4 regions of the Paenibacillus sp. FSL H8-0079 genome follow, and region 1 is predicted to be linked to each of the others. Evidence: riboswitches for the same ligand, from Rfam matches in the RefSeq annotation. Region 1 holds a riboswitch; each other region holds the start of a gene.

Region 1 (5,660 bases):
TGCCGGACTTTTCGTAGGCATAATACGGATGCGCCATGAGAGCGACATCGCAGTCATCGAACAAGCCTGCTTCTGCCATCGGAACTTTCGCACCTCGTGTCTCTTCAGCTGGTGTACCAAACACTTTAATCGTTCCACCTACTTCATCCAGAATGGATTTCAGCCCAACAGCAGCACCAAGACTCATCATGCAGATTAGATGGTGACCACAGGCGTGACCGATCTCCGGCAAAGCGTCATACTCACACAGTAATGCGATGGTAGGGCCGGGTTTGGCGGCCGAATAGGTTCCGATAAAGGCTGTGTCCAGTCCCAGAATTGGAGCCTCTACAGTGAAACCATGGAAGAGCAATTCTTCTTTCAAACGGGCAGAAGCGAGATACTCTTCATTTCCCAGTTCGGGGTTGGCACCGATATATGATGAAATGGCTTTAAAACGGGAAGTATATTGATCAATAACCGTCAGGATCTGTGATTTATTAGATGTCATTAGTAAACTCCTTATGCAAAAATGAAAATAATCCATTGATTATATCATGTTTGCTTCATTTTTTCAGAAACAAGTCAAGATTTGTAATGTCAAAATGCATTGCATAATCATGCATTGTACTTTATAATGACTCAGTCATCAACATGAGAAGCATACAAAGTATTGTAAGGGGAGAGAAAAAGGTTGAAATTGATAAGTCGTTACACCATGATGCTGTTGACCTTTGTTATTCTGCTGACGACTGCCGTTCCTGTGGCATTTGCAAGTGGAACTACAGATAATTCAAGCAGTAAAAAGCTGGTGCTCGGTACAAGTGCCGATTTTGCACCATATGAATTCCATAAAGTGATTAATGGCAAAGATGAAATCGTCGGCTTCGATATTGAGATCGCCAAAGAGATTGCCAAAGATCTTGGCGCTGAGCTTGTGATTGAGGATATGGGCTTCGACGGTCTTCTGCCTTCATTGCAGAGCGGGCGTGTTGATCTGGTGGTTTCAGGTATGACGCCGACGGATGAGCGGAAGAAAAGTATCGATTTTTCCGACACCTATTATAAATCAAAACAAGTGATTATGGTTCGCAATGTGGATAAAGACAAATATCCAACCATGGCAGAACTTGAAAATGCGAAGATTGGCGTTCAGAAAGGCTCCATTCAGGAAACGATCGGACAGAGTATTCCAGGAGCGAAGCTTACTGCGCTGGATAAAATCTCGGATATCGTGCTTCAACTTCAAACAAAACGAATTGACGCGGCAATCGTTGAAGATACGGTTGCTGCAGGTTATCTGGACGATATCATTGGACTTGCTGCTGCTGTTCCGGACGAAGAGCAAGCAGAAGCGGCAATCGGGATTCGTAAAGGTAATACCGAGCTGCTAGCTGCAGTAAATGGAACACTGGAGCGACTGAAAAGTGAAGATAAAATCAATCAGATGGTGACGGACGCCAGCCTCTTGATGGCGGATAAAGCGAACAAATCACAAAATATTTTCCAAGTATTCTGGGAGTACAAAAGTTTCTATGCAACAGGTGTAGGATACACGCTCCTGTTATCTGCACTTGGTGTAATATTTGGGGTTATCATCGGATTGATCATCTGTTTGTTCCGTTTGCATGACGCTGCAATCTTGCGCTGGATCGGTACGGCTTATGTTGAAGTTATCCGTGGTACACCGATGCTGGTACAGCTGATGATTATCTACTATGGTATTTCCTTGACGTTTGGAATTAATTTCTCTGCTCTTCAAGCGGGTATTCTCACACTTTCCATTAATAGTGGTGCCTATCTGGCTGAGATTTTCCGTGCAGGTATCCAAGGTGTGGATCGTGGTCAGTTGGAGGCAGCGCGTTCCCTCGGAATGGGCAGAGGGGCAGCAATGCGTTACATTATATTGCCGCAAGCCTTCAAAGCTGTATTACCAGCGATCGGTAATGAATTCGTGACTATTATCAAAGAATCCTCCATTATCTCCGTTATCGGTATGGTGGATATTATGTATCAGGCTAGCGTGGTCAAGAACATTACGTTCCAAGGGTTGAGTCCGTTTCTAATTGCAGCAGCCATCTACTTTGTAATGACGTTCATTTTGTCCAAGCTGCTGGGACGACTGGAAAGGAAGTTGAGTGCAAGTGATAGACGTTAGACAATTACACAAATCTTATGGTAATAACGATGTACTTAAGGGCATTAACGTGACGATTGGCAAAGGTGAGGTTGTCGTGGTTATCGGTCCTTCCGGCTCAGGTAAAAGTACATTCTTGCGTTGTCTGAACTTGTTGGAACAGCCTACCTCGGGAGAGATTGATTTTGAAGGCGTATCAATCACCGATCCGAAGCACAACATCAATGCGACTCGTGAAAAAATGGGCATGGTGTTCCAGCATTTCAACCTGTTCCCACACAAAACGGTTCAGCAAAACATCACGATTGCTCCAATTAAAGTGAAGAAGCAATCCACGCAGGAAGCGGAGAAAATTGCTGCTGATCTGCTTAACACGGTAGGCTTGTACGATAAAAAAGATACATTCCCAAATCAGCTGTCCGGTGGACAGAAGCAGCGGATCGCCATTGCAAGAGCGTTGGCCATGCAACCGCATGTGATGCTGTTTGACGAGCCTACTTCAGCACTGGACCCCGAGATGGTCGGTGAAGTGCTGGATGTCATGAAACGTCTTGCAGAAGGCGGGATGACCATGGTCATTGTGACGCACGAGATGGGTTTTGCACGTGAAGTGGGAGACCGGATCCTGTTCATGGATGGCGGGGTTATTGTAGAAGAGGGAACACCAGATGAGGTGTTTGGAGCACCGAAAAATTCACGTACACGTGATTTTCTTGCGAAAGTACTCTAAAAGAACTGATCAAATAGCGTTACTGACTTCGAGTCGGTGACGCTATTTTTTTATGCGAAATAATCACTTAAGGATTCGAAAAGTAACTTTTCTGTTACCAAATATAAAGAAATCGGTTCGTCAAACTATTCTGAATTATCCAGTATTCTTACAGTTGATGACATGCTGAAAACCATTTGGTAAGAATTACTACAAGTTCAGGTTACAAAATTGTGATATATTGAACTCTGCCGAAACTTCCGGACAGGGAGTGCGGGGGATGTAACGATGCAGACCGTGCAGGGGGAAGATCTAAGGCACACTGCTTGGGGTGAATTAGGGGTACATAATGTTTCAAATGTAACGAAGAACCTATAGGGTGGCTCCTCATCCGAATCCGACAACTAACTTCGCAGGCATAATGAGGGAGGAAGACCATGATTAACAAGAAACGTATAGCCAAAACAGCAGTAGCATTAATGACAACAGTAATGCTCATTCAAGCCGTTCCGGCTCACGCAGATTCAGTTCATGTGGCCAAAGAAGGGGATACCTTCTACACCTTATCGAAACAGTATGGAGTAGCACTCAACACGTTGGTTAAAGCAAACAACGACATTTCGCCTTACAACATTTATGGTGGTTTGAAAATTACGATTCCCGGTAAGGCGAACAATGTAGCAGCTGCCGCGGCTACGGAGAGCAAGACCCAAGCGAAGACTGTGACTACAGCAAGCTTGGACGTTAACGCAGATAACAAAGTTGTTCAAGCCTGGGGAAAAACGTTCGATTACAGTAAAGCAGTGAACGTGAAAGCAACGGCATACTCTGCAGATCCGTCCGAAAATGGGGGATGGGGTGCTGTGGATTACTTCGGGAATGATCTTGAATTGGGTACGATTGCGGTTGATCCCAGTGTGATTCCACTTGGAACCAAAGTACTGGTAACCGGTCACAGCCATCCGGGATTGCCAAAGCAGGCTTTTGTAGCGACAGCACGTGATATTGGTGGTGCAATCAAGGGTCACCGGATTGATATCTTTATCCCTGGTAGCAAGCAGTCCGTAAGCACATTTGGTTTCCAGGATATCGAGCTGTATATTCTGAAGTAGAAAATTAATTACATCTAACCGAAATCAAACAGGGTGTCTGCCAGTCGCTACTTGCGATTGAACAGGCACCCTTTTAACATCGTCATCATTTCCTACATGGACATCCTAATCCTTGGCTTTTGGCAACCCCAACATCTCGTCCAAGGTGACCAGTTCATACCCCCGATTACGCAGTTCCTCAATAATTTCAGGTAAAGCCTCAATCGTGCCATTCAAGTTCGAACCCACACCGCCCCCGGCATGTTGCAGAACGATGGAACCGGGTTTTACGGCAGATAGGATGTTATCCTTCACCTCTTCCTTGGAGAGGCCTTTCCAGTCCAGTGAGTCAACGTTCCAGTTCACAATGCTATAGTGTTGTCTGGCAGCCCATTGCAGCTGTTCTTCATTAATATCTCCGTAAGGTGGCCGGATCATCTTGGGCGTATATCCTGCTAGGTGATGAATGATATCCCCAGTATGTAAAATTTGTTTGCGAAAGGCATTCATCGACAGCTTACTGAATTCCGGATGATTGTAGCTGTGATTGCCAACAATATGCCCTTCCTTAACTATACGTTTCACCAGATCCGGATGTTTCTCAGCACGACTACCAACGATAAAGAATGTAGCTCTGACTTTATATTTCTTCAATACATCTAATACCTGTGGAGTAAATCGTGGATCGGGCACGTCATCAAAAGTCAGGGCAACCTGCTTCGTTGAAGGACCATTCGTTTTGAACGTATCCGCATATTTTTGACGTAATTGTCCCAATGTCAGTTGTTCTTCTTCCGCGGAATCTGAAACTGATACTGATTCACTTGGCGGGCTTGAAGCATCCCGCGATGAAGCTGGAGCATGGTATCCTCCGAAAAAAATAACGATAACCATCAGCATAATGAGGCGTACGCGCATAATAACGGCCTCCTTTTCCAAAAATGATGTTCTCCTTGGTATGTCCGAGGTGTCCATAAAATATGCGTAGTGTGAGAATTTTCATTGCGGATTTATCTTGTTAAAGCCATAATTCCTCCATATATAACATATAGAGAAGGATAGGTGGATGGTTATGAGTACATATGATTTGAAATCGATACGTTTACAAGTGATTGAGGCAGGAGATGATAAGGTTTTTCTCGTTACCGGAGGAAAGGCGCATATTGGCGCTGTAGCCACGTTCTACGTGGATCATGAGCGCGTAAGCGGGACGACGGTACATATTCCGGGTCACAAGGAACAAGAGCTGTGTGAGCGGCTTGCCCGAAAGGCTGCCCTTCAGCTGAAAGTAACCGTTACGGTGATCATGGGTATCCATTTTGATTCCATTACACGGATGCAGATCGACGAAATCGTGCAGACTGCAGAGAGGCTAATGGAGGATCATCTGAACAAGGATAAAGGATCTTCCTAACATGAAGAGCAATCGCAAGTTTTGATTTTATTTGCTAAAATTGAAACGAGTTGTAGATTGTTACGTATGTATGTTTATATACGATGTAATATCGACTAGGAGGAATAACATAATGTCCATTTTCAAACGATTGCGTGATTTAACAATGTCTAATATCAATGCCATTATTGACAAGGCGGAAGATCCAATCAAGATGACGGACCAATATATCCGTGATATGCAAGAGGATCTGGAAGATGCGGAGAAAGCAGTAGCCGCACAGATTGCCATTGAGAAGAAATTCAAGCAGCTATTCGAAGAGCAGGAAGCTCTGGTGAAGAAACGTGAAGA
Region 2 (5,660 bases), 2.2 Mb from region 1:
TGAGTTAGTGTGAGATAGAGGGGTGAGTTCCACACGAAACCACCTCTCTTCGTTGTATACCGTATACACGCAGATGTCATATGTATGATTTCGACTAAAGGGTGTTCCGCGTTCTTTCAAATTCTGTGCGACAAGTGCCATATTGGCGTTCTTGCCTTGTAATGCCCAGGCTTCCAACAGATGCAGGTAATGTCTATGAGTACTGTTCGCATCCGGGTTGGGTAATAGTTGACCGAGTTCCTGTTGCCAGGCGCGGTTACAACTGTGGATAATCCAATCGTGATCAACGATGATGAGCTGGTGAGTTATGGATTGGAACGACAGCCTCTCCAGATCGGATGTAACATGTCTCATGGATGGGGTCCTCCTTTGGCAAAAATCTTATCTCAGTTCATCTGGAATATCCAAAATATCAGCGACCAGGTGTCTGAATCGGGTTGCTTTGCGTGTGCCGTGAATGAGATTGGATAAACGATAGGGTGGGATGCCGTGCTGTTCACAAAAAGTCTTCTGGTCCACTTGAAGTTCGGTTAGCCGTCGTTTGATGGCCCATCCGAACGGAGTCACTGGTTTTTTCTTGTTCAAAAGGGTTCACCCCTGGTTAGAATGTAGTATTCAGTCGCCCTTTCTTCATGTAGAATATATAGAAATGCGAGCTGTATATTTTATTATATACGTAAATCCGTCATCTAACAATTAAAAAAGACGGAAAAAAGTGTATTTTGTGATGTAAAATGGCGTAAATACGTTAAAAAAACCAATAAAATGACAAAAAACACGTCGGCAAGGAGGTTGCCGCGTGTTTTTTTGTTTGTCTGAATGAAGGGGAGTAGGTGTAGGTGGACAAGGATTAGGCCCTGTAGGCATGAAGTCCAGCTCCAAGCATATGGAAACTGGGGAAAAACGATTTCATGGACATCGAGGTTGGCTGTGCCAGTCCATCCGCAGCCGAGGCGCTGACGGTGTTCCATTCATTCTCCAGATCTGCGGCCAGGCGTACCGTCAGTTCTTTGATTGTATCGGTGTCCAGAGGAATGACTTTGGAGGCTTCGGTTATGCAGGCATTCATGGCTGAATGCAGATAACCAAGAACTGCCGCCTCGACAGGGATATCGAGGTGGTGGTTAATCCAGGCGTGAACAGTGGAGAGGCAGCCAACCGAATCATATTTGGCGAAGATCTGTTCAAGCTGGCTGAAATCAATCCAGGGGTGCAGAGCGCGTGCAAGTCTGATCAATCGTTTACCCATGGTAGCAGCTTGTTCTCTGAGATCTCCAGGAGTTCGCTGAACATGGACGAGCTTGTCGATCAGGGCTATCCGCCATGTATCCTTGTGATCTGCTGCGGTATAGATGCCTTTGATAGCCATGCCTTCAAGACGAACGATGCTGGGGTGCAACTGACAACGCATGAATGATTCGAGATCTTCAGCATTACGAATGGTACCCTCCTTGATATGGATATCCATGCCGAAGGAATGGGTAAACCCTCCAACCTGAATAGAGGAATCAAGCAGTTTAACATAATCGAGCAGCTTATTCCCACGGTTCACGATCATTCGCCTCCTGTGTTCGTTAAATGTAACTTTAAGTAACATTTATATTCCTTTTTTTTTGCTTTATGTTTGAAAATCCGAATTATATGATAGTTATCATCCCATAAATGTCCGCTTTTTGTCAATAGTGTCATTGAAATTCAGCAAATTAAATCTGTAATTCAATATTTGTGTTATTTTATATAACATTTAAAGTTAATTGTTTGCGAAATGTAGGGAGGGCTACGTATAAATGAATCAACAAGATCGGCTCTAACCGGAAAAGAGGGGATCGAATCTAATAATATGCAGTTCATGGGTAAAGATGACGAGAATATGCGATTTTTGATGAAAATGCCTATCTGAAAAAGAAGTAATAGAAAACACTTTACTTTTAGATCAGAACCCGGTATAATCAATTCTGTTGCCGATTATTTACGACATGCGGTCGTGGTGGAATGGCAGACACGCTATCTTGAGGGGGTAGTGGGCGTATGCCCGTGGAGGTTCGAGTCCTCTCGACCGCATCATATGAACGATGAAGAAGAAGCTTTCCGTTATTGGAAAGCTTCTTTTTTTGTCTTTTTTCGAACAGTATGACATTTGGGTTGAAAAAAAGGCCATCCATTACCGGGGGCAATGGTGCTCTACCTTCCGGCTACGGGTGGCCTGTGTATTATTTTTGGAGTAAGTTCTTGATATCTTCTTCAATCTTGTCAGGTGTTGTTTTGGGAGCATAACGTTTCAGTACCTGTCCGTTCTGATCCACAAGGAATTTGGTGAAATTCCATTTGATTGCTTTAGAGCCGAGCAAGCCAGGAGCTTCTGTGCTAAGGTGTTGGAAAAGTGGGTGAGCGCTTGAGCCGTTCACATCAATTTTCTCAAACATGGGGAAGCTCACGCCATAATTCATCTGACAGAACTCGGCAATATCGTCGGAAGAACCTTTTTCCTGTGCAAACTGGTTGCTTGGGAAACCAAGAACTTCAAATGGAGCATCTTGAAACTTGTCTTGCAGTTCTTGCAGACCTTTGAATTGAGGGGTAAGGCCGCATGAGCTTGCCGTATTCACAATCAGGAGCACTTTGTCACGGTAGTCGGACATTTCAACTTCTTGACCGCGAAGGGTATTCACTTTGTAATCGTAGACTGTCATCTAAATCGCCTCCATTGATATACTCTTATATCTTCTATTATATTGGTTGCAATTAAATATTGCAAAACTAATATAGTGTTAAAAGAATCAAAACAGACAAGTTGTGCAGAATACGTGAATGAATTGCGAAGTGATTTTCGTCAGAGTGAGAATTAGATAGCCTTGAAGAGATGGATAGAGTATAACCTTATTGTAAGCGTTATTATGGATGATTATTGGCAAAAATCTGCCGATTCGGTGATCTCTGCGGACTTTACACCGTCATGGCGGGGGTGTATGATTCATAACGTAATTTCAATTTAAACTAAATTGTACTTGAAAAACGAAACAAACGATAATATCGCTCGATCTTACCTTGAGATATACGAACGATGTTTTAATCGCTGAGTTTCCATTCATTGATGAATGGGAAACGGGGGAACCAACGGAATGCGCTGTCCAGGACAGTGGGCATTCATGGGGTGAATTTTCCGGTGACAGCCGGAAATAGGGCGACTCTCGCGCCCGAATCCGTCAGCTAACCTCGTAAGCGTTAAAGGGAGAGGCAACAAGCCGTACGCTGGTTCATGGTGTTTTCGCCATGGGTTATTTAAGAAGCGTTCGGGAGGCCTTGGTCCCCCACGCTTCTTTTTTGTTGTCTTTTCACGCCAAGGGAGGAACGAATGATGGATACTGAGATGATCTTAGTGACTGCTCCAAATGAAGCAGGACGCAAATTTATCAAATTGCTGATGTACAAAAAAATGCCGTTTGCCGTTCTAACCAACAGTGCAGGAGAAGAGCGGAGACTCCGCAGAATCGGGGTAGAGCATGTTATTCGAATGAATACGGCTGCAGCTCAAAAATGGTTTTTGCCGCAGGGTAGCGTAGGCAATGTGTTTATTTTCGAGAACAGTCTGAATCTGACCTGTCGTTATTTGCAGATCTGCCGTTCATGGACATCTAAATCCCTGTGTGTCATTACGGAGCAGAGTAATCCAAAGGGCATCTATCGGGGGATGGGCGCAGACCGGATTGTATATTCGCTCAATGGGGAAGTCGGCTTTCTCCTCAATGGTTGATGCCATAGCTTGTGATTGCTCAGGTGTAAGGTGCCTGTTATAATTGAATGTATTAGAATCAATTTCAGAATTCACTCAAGGTATTATGAAATTGATTCATCGATAAACGGAAATTTGAGGAGACTCATGCATAATGGTGGGTCTTCTTTTTTATGCTTACAAGGAGGAATTGGCGTGCCGGATGTAGGTGGATTAAAGTGGTTGTTTTTTGATGTTGGAGATACGCTGGTGGATGAATGGGAGCCGGTTGATGATATTATCGGACAATTCGTCCGTGAAGCTTGTGCTTTGGGGTATCCGGTGACAATTGAGGCGGTACGCGAACTGTTCGCGAACTGTTACCGGAAATATGAGCAATGGCCCATGAGAGTGGCTATTCGCACATTCATTGAAGACGAGAAGCACCAGAAACAGATTCAGGACAAGCTGAAGTTTCAAAAAGATCTTGAACGTCCTTTTCCTTCAGCGGATTCCGTTCTTCAGCAGTTGTCACGGTATTATCGTATTGGCATTATTGCCAATCAGAGTCCCGGAACGGAAGAGAGACTGGAGAGTTACGGATTACGGAAGTATGTTGACGTTCTGGCCTGTTCGGCTGAAGAAGGGGTGTCCAAGCCAGACCCTGAGCTATACGCTGTGGCCTTGAAACAGGCAGGCTGTGAACCGGAGGAGGCTGTCATGGTCGGGGATCGGATTGATAATGACATTATTCCTGCCCGGAAGCTGGGCATGCGCACGATTCGAATTATGCAGGGTTATGGGAGATTCCAGCCGGAACGATCGGATGACGAACGTGCGGATTGGACCGTTGATTCATTGGATCAGCTCCTGCCTTTACTGATACCAAACCAGGATTAGATGATTGCGTATGAGAGGTTCTACTCTAAATGAAAACACGTTGCTGTACAGCAACAATAAAAGGCTGATCACTTGGGTATAGCATACCGGAGTCGATCAGCCTTTTAATTATTTAGTCGATTAGAACCAGATTAGAACAACCGGATTGTCTGAATGATCAGATATACATTCAGCACAACGATAACAGCGGCAATGACCCATGAGATGATTTTGAGCCATAACTTGTTGGCGAATGCACCCATGCTTTTTTTATCACTCGTGAACATCACCAGAGGGATTACAGCAAAAGGTAATTGAAGAGACAGCACAACCTGGCTCAAAATGAGCAATTCTTCTGTGCCATGTTCGCCTGCAATCGCTGTAACAATTACCGCCGGAATGATGGCAATCAGACGTGTAACCAGTCTGCGCAGCCATGCTGGAATTCGAATGTTCAGAAAACCTTCCATAACAATCTGCCCAGCGAGTGTACCTGTAAGGGTAGAGTTCTGACCTGATGCTAACAGCGCCACACCGAACAGAATACTTGCAACCGTTGTACCCAATAGAGGTGTCAGCAGATGGTAGGCATCAGCGATCTCGGCAACCTGCGTCATACCAGCACTGTGGAATACAGCTGCAGATACAATCAGGATGGCTGCATTAATGAATAGGGCCAGTGTCAGTGCGATTGTAGAGTCCATGGTCGAGTACCGAATGGCTTCTTTTTTGCCCTGTGCTGTCTGTTCAATCTGACGGGTCTGCACAATGGAAGAATGCAGGTACAGATTATGCGGCATCACGGTTGCTCCAATAATACCAATAGCGATATAGAGCATGGCCGGGTTTTGCAAAATCTCAACATTCGGTACAAAACCATGGAGCACACCGCCCATATCTGGTTTCGCCAGGAAGAGGTCAATCCCGAAGCAGAGGGCAATGGTTGCCATCAGCACAATGACGAGTGTTTCCAAAGCGCGGAAGCCTTTGTTTTGCAGTACAAGAATCAGTAGTACATCGACTGCGGTGATGATCACGCCGTATAACATGGGAATGTTAAATAACAGCTTTA
Region 3 (5,660 bases), 1.5 Mb from region 1:
ATGAAAGAGGACGGAACGATTAGCAAACGCGGTTATAATATGGCTCACTTCTCCAAATTTGTACGTCCAGGCTATCTTAGAGTAGATGCCACCAAGAACCCGGATACGAACACATTTGTTTCTGCCTACAAGGGGGATAACAAAGTTGTCATTGTAGCGATTAACCGAAGCACTTCTGCAACGAGTCAGAAATTTGTTTTGCAAAACGGTAATGCTTCCACAGTATCCTCATGGGTAACCGATAGTAGTCGTAATCTGGCAAGCGGAGCACCAATTACGTTGTCCAATGCAGCCTTTACTGCTCAACTCCCAGCTCAAAGTGTGACCACGTTTGTTGCTAATTTTACGGGCAGTGGTGGTGGCAATACAGGTAGTGGCACGACGTATGAAGCAGAGACAGGAACGACGCTCTCCGATGCTGCAATTGAGATGATCTATCCCGGCTACACAGGCTCAGGGTATATTAATTTCAATGCGTTGACGAACTCGGGCATTCAATGGAATAACATCAACAATACGATAAGCGGCACCAAAAACGTAAAGTTTCGTTATGCGTTGGAAAGTGGCACCCGTAACCTTGATGTTTTCGTGAATGGAACCAAAGTGATCAGCAATACCCCATTTTCTGCAACGGGTAGCTGGTCCACCTGGGGTGAAAAAACAATTCAAGTACCCATGAACTCGGGAACCAATACCATTAAAGTAGTCACGACCGGTACTGAAGGTCCGAATATCGATAGTATCCAGGTGTCCGCTCAGTAACTCATTTGACGATACAAGTTGTTTATGTACAAAACAAAAAGGTTCCTCGAAGGCGTTAGCCTAACGAGGAACCTTTTTTTCGATGCGGTCGAGAGGACTCGAACCTCCACGGGGGTTAGCCCACACGGACCTGAACCGTGCGCGTCTGCCAATTCCGCCACGACCGCATAATATGTATCTCCGTGATATGTATCTCGGCGACAAGAAATAATATATCATGTGCAATCTATCGTGTCAACACTGAAAGTAATAACAATAAAGCCCGAACCAGACGTCCTTGTCTGGTTCGGGCTTTACTTATCGTTACTAGGGATTAACTCTATGAAACCTGAGGCTTATTACGAATTACAGCTTGGAAGGCCAGTTGCCATACCATGCATAACCGCCTCTTCTTTCTTTATCAATATCACTTAATTTGTATCTAACTACCCCGTCACGACCAATAAAGATCGGTTTATCCGTTCCCACTTCATAGAAGCGAGCCCAGATCGGTGCAGCTTTGGAATCAGCGATAATTTTGCTGTCTCCGTTTGCTCTTTCATACTTGTAGCCTGTAATTTTCACTTTGTTAAACCAAGCCTCAGCTGCTTTAATGGATGCTGTAATTTTAGCGTTAGCAGGTCTGGTTTTGAGGAATTTAACAATCGTTACACTCTCTCCAGCCGTCAACGAGGGTACTTCATAGATTCTTGCGCTTGCCGGTTTAAGGGAACTGGAATCATGTTGTTGTCCCCATACTGTCAGCTTACCGCCTGCAACGACCTGTGTATTCAGAATCGCATCCACACCTTTGGCAACTGAATTTTTACTACGGTTAGCAAGTGTGCTGTCGATAAACGAGAAGTCACCTTTGCGTGTTGCTACTTCATCCAGCATGATCATTACATTAATCATCGCATCATCATTGTAAGTGATGTGTTTGTGATATCCCGAGCTTTGGTAGACTTGTGGCCATCCGCCGTTTGAATACTGCATGTTGATCAAAAAGTTAATTCCTTTGATTGCAGCTGTGGAATAACGCGGATCATTGGTCTTTTTGAATTCCTTCGCCAATCTTCTAATTTCTGAGTATGTAGCCTTGTTGTCAATGGTGGACTTCGCCCATTCTCCACTTGTTTGTTTATAGTCTTTTCTCCAACCTCCATCTGGCCGCTGGTTCTTCAGAATATCAGAAATACTTGCTGTCGTACCTGTTGCATCAGCAGCTGACACCGTTGTTACAGGAAGAACCACCATTCCAACTGCTGAGAAGACCATCGTGCATGCCAGAATAAAAGTAACTATTTTTTTTGCTTTCAAAGATAACACTCTCCTATGTTTGTTTTTATAAATCTCCCACTTCTACCTTACTTATGATACTAGTCCCTTAACCTCCTTTATTTGAATTTATAACACAATAAAATCAATTTTCACCCAATATGTGGATCGGATAAGAAGATAATATGCAAAAAATCGATTTTTGTCAATATATGCAACTTAATGAATATAATCTCTTAAATTGAACATTACGGAATAGTTCTTTTAACTCATGACAAACCTATTTATTTGTCCAAAATCGTCTTAAGCGAATCAATAATGACGTTTTTGTCATGAATGATACCCAAACTTGATCCCTGCTTTCATATAAAAACCGTAATTCCGCTAACATTGAGGTATTACGAAGGGGTTTAAATGGGTTTGACAATTACGCATTTATGCAATATAGTTTCAAATAGTTACAAAAACTTAATTATTCATTGCCGAGTTTCATGTTTGAAAACGGGGGAACCATTTTGGGTGAATTATTCTTATACATAGGAAATATAGGGAACCTTCTACCGAACCCTTAGCTAACTCCGTAGGCATCGAAGGGAGAACATTGATTTTGAAAAAACTGATTATCTCCATTTTTGGAGCAGCTGTACTATTTACATCCGGGGCTACAAGCACAGAGGCAAGCAGTATCAACTCCGTAGTGAACAACATGACAGGTATACCTTACAAGTGGGGTGGCACGACTGTAGCCGGCTTCGACTGTTCCGGGTTTATGAGATATCTTTTCAACAAATACAGCATTGAATTGCCACGTACTTCGCAGCAGCAAGCCAAAGCAGGTACTCCGGTATCCAAAAGTAACATTCGCACAGGTGATCTGGTGTTCTTCAATACGATGGGCAAAGGCATTTCACATACAGGTGTATATATTGGCGGCGGACAATTCGCACATGCCTCCAGTAGTAAAGGCGTAAGCATTACTAAGTTATCGAATCCATACTTCAATGATCGCTACGTGACAGCACGTCGGGTAACTGGACAATTTATGTACGATAAAATGTTGGGTAAAATGTAATTCATACACTAAAAGGCATCGGTTTATAACCTGATGCCTTTTTTGTTTAACCATTTTTTGTCTTCAACTGCTTTCTTAAACAATGTAAAATATTTTAGGGAAATAAAACGGAGATGAGGAGAACAATTGAAAAAGATCATGTTAATTTTAACCTTCTTTATGCTAGTACTAGCAAGTTTAGGATGTAGTAGTGAAACAGTTAAAGATTTCAGAGAAGTTTCTTGGGGGAGTAAAATAAACAAGGTCATTTCATCTGAAGAAAAAAACGGAAACACAAACTATGAAGAAAAAGTACATAATGATCATGAAAAAAGTATTAATTATTCCGATGTGGTGGTTCTGGGTAAGACAGTAGACGCAGAATACACCTTTACTAATTTATTGGATAATGAAGGAATATCAGAAAAAATAGAAGATAACAACAAATTGCGCGAGGAACTTGATAACGTAAATACGACAGATGCAAGAAAAGACGAGATACGAAAGACATTGGATGAGCAATTAGAGGACATGATGAAACAAGCATATGAATATCCTTTGGACGATTACTTACTGATTGAAGCAAGTTACGATTTTGGCACTTTAACTAATCCGGAGTCTGATGAAATTTTGGAAGAGCTTACGAACAAATATGGTAAACCAGAGCTCGAAAGCTATAATAACGCTTTTATTTATATTTGGACCAGTGACCGATCCACCATTGAATATCGGACTAAATCATCATTAATAAATTATAAGGCACGCTATTCTGTAATGGAAATATTTGCGGACGTGGACAAATACAATAAAACACTTAACAGTAAAACAAGTAAAGATGAACTTTAAATAAAACATGGTCATACTCCTGTAACTAACAGGGTATGACCATGTTTTATTTTTCACATTATTTCCTTAAGACTTACTGCAACGCCTTCTGCACTCGCAACGCGCCCTGAGACAGGGCATGTCCGCCTCCAACAGCTCCAGCGACGGCAACGGTCTCCATGATTTCCTGATCTGTAGCGCCCTTAGCACGGGCTTCTTCTACATGGTAGAAGGTACATACCTCATTGTTGGCGAACAATCCAATGCCGAGTGCAATCAGCTGTTTTGTCTTCGCATCAATCACGCCAGGCTGAAAACATTCTCCAGTAAACTCATGATACGAATTTACCACTCCTGGCAGCACATCGCTTAATGCTCCAATCTGATCCTTGTAGGCATGAACTTTATCATTCATCAATGTCATGGCTTGTAGCACACCCTCTCGGCTATAGTTACAGATTATCCTCACTGTACCTATCTTCTCTCCCGAGTGAGCCAATTATGCCAAGAAATCATGGTAATTCCAAACAATTAAACGTTCATGGTTCTGCCGTGACTATAAGTGGTTACTCACTAAGTGCACTCTGGCGCGGCTCGCTGAACAACTGATATCGGTAACTGCGATCCAGCTTGACGACACGTCGATTCTGCCGCCGGATAAGTACCTGCTCGCCATCCCAGGCAACCACAATCCCGGTCACATCGTTCGATTCCAGCTCGTCCCGTACTACTCTTACTTTCTCACCTGACAGACGCAGGGCGTCCAATTCTGTATCACTAATCATGTTCATGGCTCCTATATTCCAAATTTATTTACAAAAAGAGACCTAAATGAAATGTCATTTAGGTCTCACGTGACTGTATTGGACTGTCATGTCATTCGAAATTATGTCCCGACTGAGAGTTACCGCTGCGCGTGCTCTTTGCTGTCGTTCTTCTCGAACCAAAAATCAAGCACTTTGGCGGACATCACACGTTCTTCAAGGTACTCCACTTGATGCGGTGTAAATTGTTCTTTCCAAGAGAAGGACAACTCTTCGCACAAGCCTACAATCGTCAGTAATTCTGACCAGGCAACATAGCGTTTGTACCAGAAAAATTGAGGATGTTCAATCATATAGGGATAAAGGTCATCGAATTCCGTATGTTTACAATCCAGGGCACGTTCAAAATGAACTTTCGATTCCGCCAGCTTATCAATGAAAAATTGTTCTGTTGCCGGTTGGTTCCCCATGGTGTTGCCTCCTCTCCCTAACATAACCCCATTATAAATGAAATCCGCGGTCATGCAAAGGCATAGTTCAAAAAATAGGCCCTATTCCTTTAAAATGTCACATTTCGTTATCGTCAAATTGTACTGTTCCATCGTTCAGGGAACGAATACGTACCAAGGCTTCCACCGGAATACCCTGTTCACGAATCGTGCGTGCCCCTGCCTGAAAACTTTTCTCGACCACAACGCCGAATCCGACGAGTTCCGCCCCGGAACGCTCAATAATCTTAATGACTCCACGAGCGGCATCTCCATTGGCGATGATATCATCAATGAACAGAATACGGTCATTCTCATGAATGAACTCGCGGGATACCATAATGTCTGTTACGATTCCTTTGGTAAAGGACGGTACACGTTCACAGTAGGCATCAGGATCAGCCAGAAGCGTTTTTTTGCGACGGGCGAATACAAGCGGCACCCCAAGTTCATGAGCTGCGGCAAAAGCAACGGGAATCCCTGAGGATTCTACCGTAATTACCCGAGTTACTC
Region 4 (5,660 bases), 3.0 Mb from region 1:
GATTTTTGCAAGGATGGGAACTGCTGATAATTTTGTCATGGCAGGTCAATGGTTTCCCAAACTAAGTGCCTATGAACCTGTGGGCAGGCGCGGACGAACAACGGAAGGCTGGAATCTGCACCAATACCACGGCAATTCGGAATTTTACGCCGACTTCGGTATATATAGTGTACGTATTCGGGTGCCTGAAACATACAAGGTGGCTGCTACCGGATTTCCGACGCAGCAAGCCGTGGTGAAGAATGGAGAAAAAGTCTATCAATTCTATGCTGATGATGTGCATGACTTCGCCTGGGCAGCCTCACCCGATTTTGTGTATGCCGAGGAGCCTTTCTCTGCACCCAATGTACCTGGTGTACGAATCAAGTTATATCTGGACCCTGCTCATCAGGATCTGAAAGAACGTTATTTCTACGCCGCGAAGGCCGCTCTAGCCAATTATAGCAAATGGTTTGGTCCATATCCTTACGCCACTTTATCCATCGTTGTTCCACCCAAAACGGGGAACGGTGCCGGAGGCATGGAATATCCCACGCTAATCACAGCCTTTGGAGCCGATGATACCACGCCAGGTTATGACCTGGAACGAACCGTAGTCCACGAGATTGGACATCAATACTTCTACGGCATGGTTGCCAGCAACGAATTTGAGGAAGCTTGGCTAGATGAAGGATTCACCTCTTATGCAGAAGACAAACTGATGGAGCAGGAATACGGACTGATCCCGAACCTGCCGGTACAATCGGGACTGATTACGTCTCCTTCATCTTTAACACAAGAATCCTGGAAGTTCGATTCACAGAATGAGTATGCAGCCAATGTCTACACACGTGGCAAGCTTGTATTACTCGGTATTGAACATCAAGTTGGTGTGAAAAAGATGGAACGTATTCTCTCTACCTATGTGAAGAAGTACCGCTTCAAACATCCCACTTCGGCTGATTTTCAAAAAGTTGTGGAACAAGTGACCCGTACTTCCTGGTCTGATTATTTTAACCAATATGTCTATGGTAACGGAATGGCTGACTTTGCTGTAGAGAAGATCCGTGTTACACCCGTGCAGAAAGACGGCCAAACATGGTACGAGTCATCTGTGACGATCGCGAAAAAAGGCAGCGACTACAGCGCCGTTCCTGTTCGCATTGTTTTTGAAGACGGACATATCCTCACCAAGCAATGGGATGGCAAAGAAGATCGCATCACCTATAAATTAATTCACACATCTCCCGTGTCCTGGGCCATGACCGATCCCCTGTACACGATCGTGCTGGAGAACCGCCATATGAACAATTTCCTGAATGCCGGACTGGATGAGCGGGCGAAGTCCCGCTGGAGCATGAGTGTAACCAAACTAATAGAAGCCATATTCGGAAGTCTGTCATGGTGAGGTGGAAACGGTGAAAGCGAAAATACGTGAAGGCTGGTTTCTCGTCCGTCAGCATATGTTCATTGCAGCACTTTTATTTCTTTATCAACTTATATGGGGATATTTCCTCTATCGAATGATACAATCGGCTGTCGTCCCACTACTCCTGCGTTATCCGGATCCCGATGCCGGGGAGCTAAGTACGCTTTTGTTCAAAATGGAAAGCCAACTTAACCTGTCTACCCATCCGGAGGTTCATCGTTATCTGTGGATTCTGGGGGCCATGCTGCTGCTTCGCATGTTGATTAGCCCCCTCATTCAGGCAGGACTGCTCTATTCGCTTCAGCACTATAATAGTACAGAAGAGCGAATTCCATTCGTCCGCGGGATTAAAAATCTATGGAAACCGATGCTGCTGCTCCATACCATTCGTACATTATTGATGCTTTTGCCCGGCTACTGGCTCGTGCCGAAGCTGTATTCCATTCTAATGGATGGATTTCATTCCCTTCAATTACTCTTGCCAGGCATACCCTATGTTGCCGCCTGGATCGTATATGGCTGGATCATCCACCATACCCTGCTCTACATGCAGTTTGGTGTTTCCGCACCGGAAGGGGAAGGTGGCGCTCACGGCACACTCAAAGCGCTCTGGATTACAATGCGCCATCTCATCACCGTGATCGGCATTGCACTGCTGCTGGGGGGAGCTCACCTGCTTGTCTTCGGGGCATTCACTTCAGCCTCATGGTTACTAACAGGACTCACCGGACTTATACTACAACAGACGTATCCACTTGCCAGATGTCTATTGAGCCTATGGAAAATATGCGCCCATTTCCGATTATGGCAGTCCAAAACATCCAAAGGTTAGAGCAGATAGTTTAAAAATTGTTACCATCACATGTTAAACTTATGGCCTAATATGTACTTATAAATAGGCAAACCTCAACCTTTCCCCGTCAAAGGTCGAGGTTTTTTTGCTAATTTTGTTGTTAAACGTTGCCAAACCGGTACTCCTCTGTTACAATAATCGCAGTGAGTTTTTAGTAACAACTTTGTAATCTTTACATTCATATTTGTAACTACTTAAAATTAAATCGTCATTTCTTGATTTCGCAGGTGCATAACTAGCATAGCCAAATTCCTGGCACCTGGGAAGCGGGGGAACCAGTTATGGGTGAATTGATCTTGCTACAGAGGGATCATAGGGGACCTTCAACCGAATCCTTAAGCTAACCTCGCAGGCGTTGGAAGGGGTATATCTCTTGTTCAAGAAGAAAATAACCGCAGCTGTACTTAGCCTCACATTCGCATTATCGCTTGGTGCAGGCAGCGCATTCGCAGATTCAAAGATGGACAAAGTAATTGATTCAGCAATGGGAACTACATACAAAAGTGGGGGAACAACGCTTAACGGCTTTGACTGCTCCGGATTTACACGGTATGTATTCGACAAGTTGGGTATTGATTTGGCACGCCAATCCAGTTCCCAATTCGACATGGGTGATTCCGTATCCCGCATGGAGATGAGAGCTGGCGATCTGGTATTCTTCAATACAACAGGTAAAGGCGTATCTCATGTAGGAATCTTTGTAGGGGATGGAAAGTTCGCACACTCCTCTTCTTCCAAAGGTGTTACGATCAGTGCATTGAGTGAAAACTATTGGGCCAATCGTTATGTTGGCGCTAAACGGATTATGAGCACGGACGCATATGAATCACTGGCCCTTGACTAGGGACAAGCTGAGCAACATGATGCTGTAACCATTAACCATACTGGAACGAAGCAAGAAGCATAACAGAACCGCCGGATACATTCTCCGCAGGAATGTATCCGGCGGTTTTTTTGTGCTTCATTCCCTGTTTACGTTGCAAGTTACACATGAGGTATATCCTGCGACATCAACAGGTTCATTTTGCGTTCGCTCGTCCGTGCCCTTATGATGTTTTTACCCATCCCGTTATAATATAAACGGAATTACCGGAACTTTTGTTTCATTTTTTTCCTGGAAAGGGAGACTTGCTAAATGAACGGCTCTTTTGTAGAGTGGACAGAGAGTTTGGTAATGACTGAGAGGAGCGTGCAGATGTATGAATGAAGCCCCTGTAACGTTTCACGTTGTACCCATGCAAGAAGAACATGCGGAGCTTATCTGCAGTTGGCAGTATGACCCGCCTTACAATATCTATAGCTGGCTACCCTGGGAGCAGATGAAAGCACTGGAAGTTGAATTTGGGGATGCGCAGCTGCGGCAGGAACAATATGCGATTGTTCTTGATCAGCATGATCGCATCTGCGGATTTGCTCAATACTTCCCACTTCAGGGAGTAACCCGGATTGGCCTCGGCATGCATCCAGAGCTGTGTGGTCAGGGTCAAGGGAAAGCTTTTGTCACCGCCATTGTGCAGGAAGCCATTCGCCGGAACCGGACGAATGAGATTGATCTTGAAGTGCTCACCTGGAATGCCCGTGCCATTCAAGTCTATCTGAAGAATGGATTTGTCACTCAGGATACATACGAACGACAGACACCAAGCGGCTTAATGCCCTTTCACTGCATGGTCTATGAAGGGCATCGCGATTAGAATCCATTGCAAAACAACCCAATCTGCCCCTTGTTATGTGATTAGTTCAAAAAATTACCACAAAATGCTATGATGTCACTACAGGTTCCGTTATAATGATATGGATAGTTTCAGGTTAGATGATCTTTCATTCTGGAGGGGACATAAGGGATGCACAAATGGATCATGAGCGGGGTATTTTTTGCAGCATGCGCTTTAGCTATTGTTTTAATGTTTACGCTTCCAGGGAAAGAGGAAGTGGCTGAAGAAGCCAAACCAACCATGCCAGAAGTAGCACTGGATGCCGGACAGGCTGAAGCACTGGTCAAAGCCAATTGTATTTCCTGTCACGGAGATCAGCTTCAGGGTGGCGTAGGGCCTGCTCTGGCGAACATCGGTAGCCAGGATGATCTGGAGAAGATCTATTCCACGATTGTCAAAGGTAAAGGTGGCATGCCTGCCTTCAAAGGCAGGCTGCAGGATGAAGAGATTGCAAATATCGCTATGTGGTTGGCAGAGAAGAAATAATCTTTGCACACGCACAACAAAGAGGCCCTTAATCCCCTGTTGGGAGAATAAGAGCCTCTTTGTTGTATCATTTATTGGGCTTCTGACGCGTGCTCCGCCAGAAAGGCCTCGACTTCACGTGCGGACGGCATCCCGGACTGGGCGCCGAGCTTCGTCACGGATAACGCGGCCGCACCCATGGCGAAGCCTACGGCCGCGTCCAAAGTCTCACCGCGCGCGAGGGCTACCGCCAGCGCGCCGTTGAAGCAATCGCCAGCGCCGGTCGTATCGACGGCGCTTACGGCGTAGCCGGGCGCACGGCACGCGCCGGCACGCCCTGCTTGTACGCGGCCGCCAGGCGCCGCCGCGTACACAGCCCCCTCGGGGCCGAGCGTCGTGACGACAGCGGCCCCGAGGGATGCGGCGAGCTCTGCGACCGCCGCATCCAGGTCTTCCGGCCGGAGATGATCCCGGCCGGTAAGCACGGCAAGCTCGCTGCGGTTCGGCGTGACAACGTCGATGCACCGCAGGAGCTCCTGGGGCAGACCCGGCACCGCGGGAGCCGGGTTGAGCACCACCAGTGCGCTGCCTTCAGCCGCCAGTTGGGCGGCGCGGGTGACTGCTGGCAGCGGAATCTCCAGCTGCAGCAGCACCGCTGCGGCTGCAGTCAGGCTTTTTACCGTATCCGCCTCTTCCAGCATCTCAGGCACAACTTGTCCATTCGCACCAGGAATAACGATAATCCGGTTGTCTCCCCGAGAAAGCCAGATGGAAGCCGTCCCTGTAACCGTGTCTTCCAATATGCGAACCTGCGAGGCATCTGCACCACTTTCCGTCAGACTGTGCAGCAGACGTTCGCCAAAACCGTCCGATCCCACCGCACCAATCATCGTAGTCTGTCCACCCAGACGCGCAGCGGCAACAGCCTGGTTTGCCCCTTTGCCACCAGCGAGATAATGCAGCTCCTCACCGCTCACCGTCTCTCCCTCTTCCGGAATCGTATCCGTCTTTACCACGAGATCCATATTGAGACTGCCTACGACAGCAATAAGAGGTTGTTTCTGATTATAGTCTGACATGTATGGTTCACTCACTTCCGGCCGCGCGATAATAACCGATCTCGTTATTCGGACCTCATTTTGTCATAAGCTTCGTTATATTGTCCTGCTTCCTTGATATCTACAGATGTAATACCACCCGCATCCCATGACGTGAGACG

The links. A riboswitch is a leader RNA that binds a small molecule or an ion and turns the genes downstream of it on or off. The one in region 1 is predicted to bind cyclic di-AMP.
Region 2: another riboswitch for cyclic di-AMP. It lies ahead of MHI06_RS07065 (hypothetical protein); the one in region 1 lies ahead of MHI06_RS16930 (3D domain-containing protein).
Region 3: another riboswitch for cyclic di-AMP. It lies ahead of MHI06_RS10455 (C40 family peptidase); the one in region 1 lies ahead of MHI06_RS16930 (3D domain-containing protein).
Region 4: another riboswitch for cyclic di-AMP. It lies ahead of MHI06_RS00545 (C40 family peptidase); the one in region 1 lies ahead of MHI06_RS16930 (3D domain-containing protein).

The regions. Positions count from the first base shown of each region.
Region 1 covers NZ_CP150300.1:3,812,085-3,817,744, reverse strand. Annotated here, with positions in the region: gene MHI06_RS16945 (M20 family metallopeptidase) at 1-490, opposite strand, end outside; gene MHI06_RS16940 (ABC transporter substrate-binding protein/permease) at 674-2,137, shown strand; gene MHI06_RS16935 (amino acid ABC transporter ATP-binding protein) at 2,124-2,846, shown strand; cyclic di-AMP (ydaO/yuaA leader) riboswitch at 3,065-3,260, shown strand; gene MHI06_RS16930 (3D domain-containing protein) at 3,305-3,937, shown strand; gene MHI06_RS16925 (polysaccharide deacetylase family protein) at 4,043-4,834, opposite strand; gene MHI06_RS16920 (hypothetical protein) at 4,989-5,330, shown strand; gene MHI06_RS16915 (PspA/IM30 family protein) at 5,443-5,660, shown strand, end outside.
Region 2 covers NZ_CP150300.1:1,602,346-1,608,005, forward strand. Annotated here, with positions in the region: gene MHI06_RS07040 (hypothetical protein) at 1-354, opposite strand, end outside; gene MHI06_RS07045 (hypothetical protein) at 382-585, opposite strand; gene MHI06_RS07050 (urease accessory UreF family protein) at 851-1,552, opposite strand; tRNA gene MHI06_RS07055 (tRNA-Leu) at 1,979-2,061, shown strand; gene MHI06_RS07060 (glutathione peroxidase) at 2,211-2,690, opposite strand; cyclic di-AMP (ydaO/yuaA leader) riboswitch at 3,062-3,237, shown strand; gene MHI06_RS07065 (hypothetical protein) at 3,353-3,751, shown strand; gene MHI06_RS07070 (HAD family hydrolase) at 3,926-4,609, shown strand; gene MHI06_RS07075 (Nramp family divalent metal transporter) at 4,741-5,660, opposite strand, start outside.
Region 3 covers NZ_CP150300.1:2,288,633-2,294,292, reverse strand. Annotated here, with positions in the region: gene MHI06_RS10470 (carbohydrate-binding protein) at 1-762, shown strand, start outside; tRNA gene MHI06_RS10465 (tRNA-Leu) at 846-929, opposite strand; gene pelA (pectate lyase) at 1,108-2,070, opposite strand; cyclic di-AMP (ydaO/yuaA leader) riboswitch at 2,490-2,621, shown strand; gene MHI06_RS10455 (C40 family peptidase) at 2,627-3,091, shown strand; gene MHI06_RS10450 (hypothetical protein) at 3,218-3,916, shown strand; gene MHI06_RS10445 (carboxymuconolactone decarboxylase family protein) at 3,990-4,319, opposite strand; gene MHI06_RS10440 (hypothetical protein) at 4,462-4,680, opposite strand; gene MHI06_RS10435 (hypothetical protein) at 4,800-5,129, opposite strand; gene MHI06_RS10430 (xanthine phosphoribosyltransferase) at 5,227-5,660, opposite strand, start outside.
Region 4 covers NZ_CP150300.1:112,396-118,055, reverse strand. Annotated here, with positions in the region: gene MHI06_RS00555 (M1 family metallopeptidase) at 1-1,387, shown strand, start outside; gene MHI06_RS00550 (hypothetical protein) at 1,398-2,240, shown strand; cyclic di-AMP (ydaO/yuaA leader) riboswitch at 2,494-2,631, shown strand; gene MHI06_RS00545 (C40 family peptidase) at 2,650-3,105, shown strand; gene MHI06_RS00540 (GNAT family protein) at 3,461-3,955, shown strand; gene MHI06_RS00535 (cytochrome c) at 4,106-4,462, shown strand; gene rbsK (ribokinase) at 4,534-5,520, opposite strand; gene MHI06_RS00525 (4a-hydroxytetrahydrobiopterin dehydratase) at 5,565-5,660, opposite strand, start outside.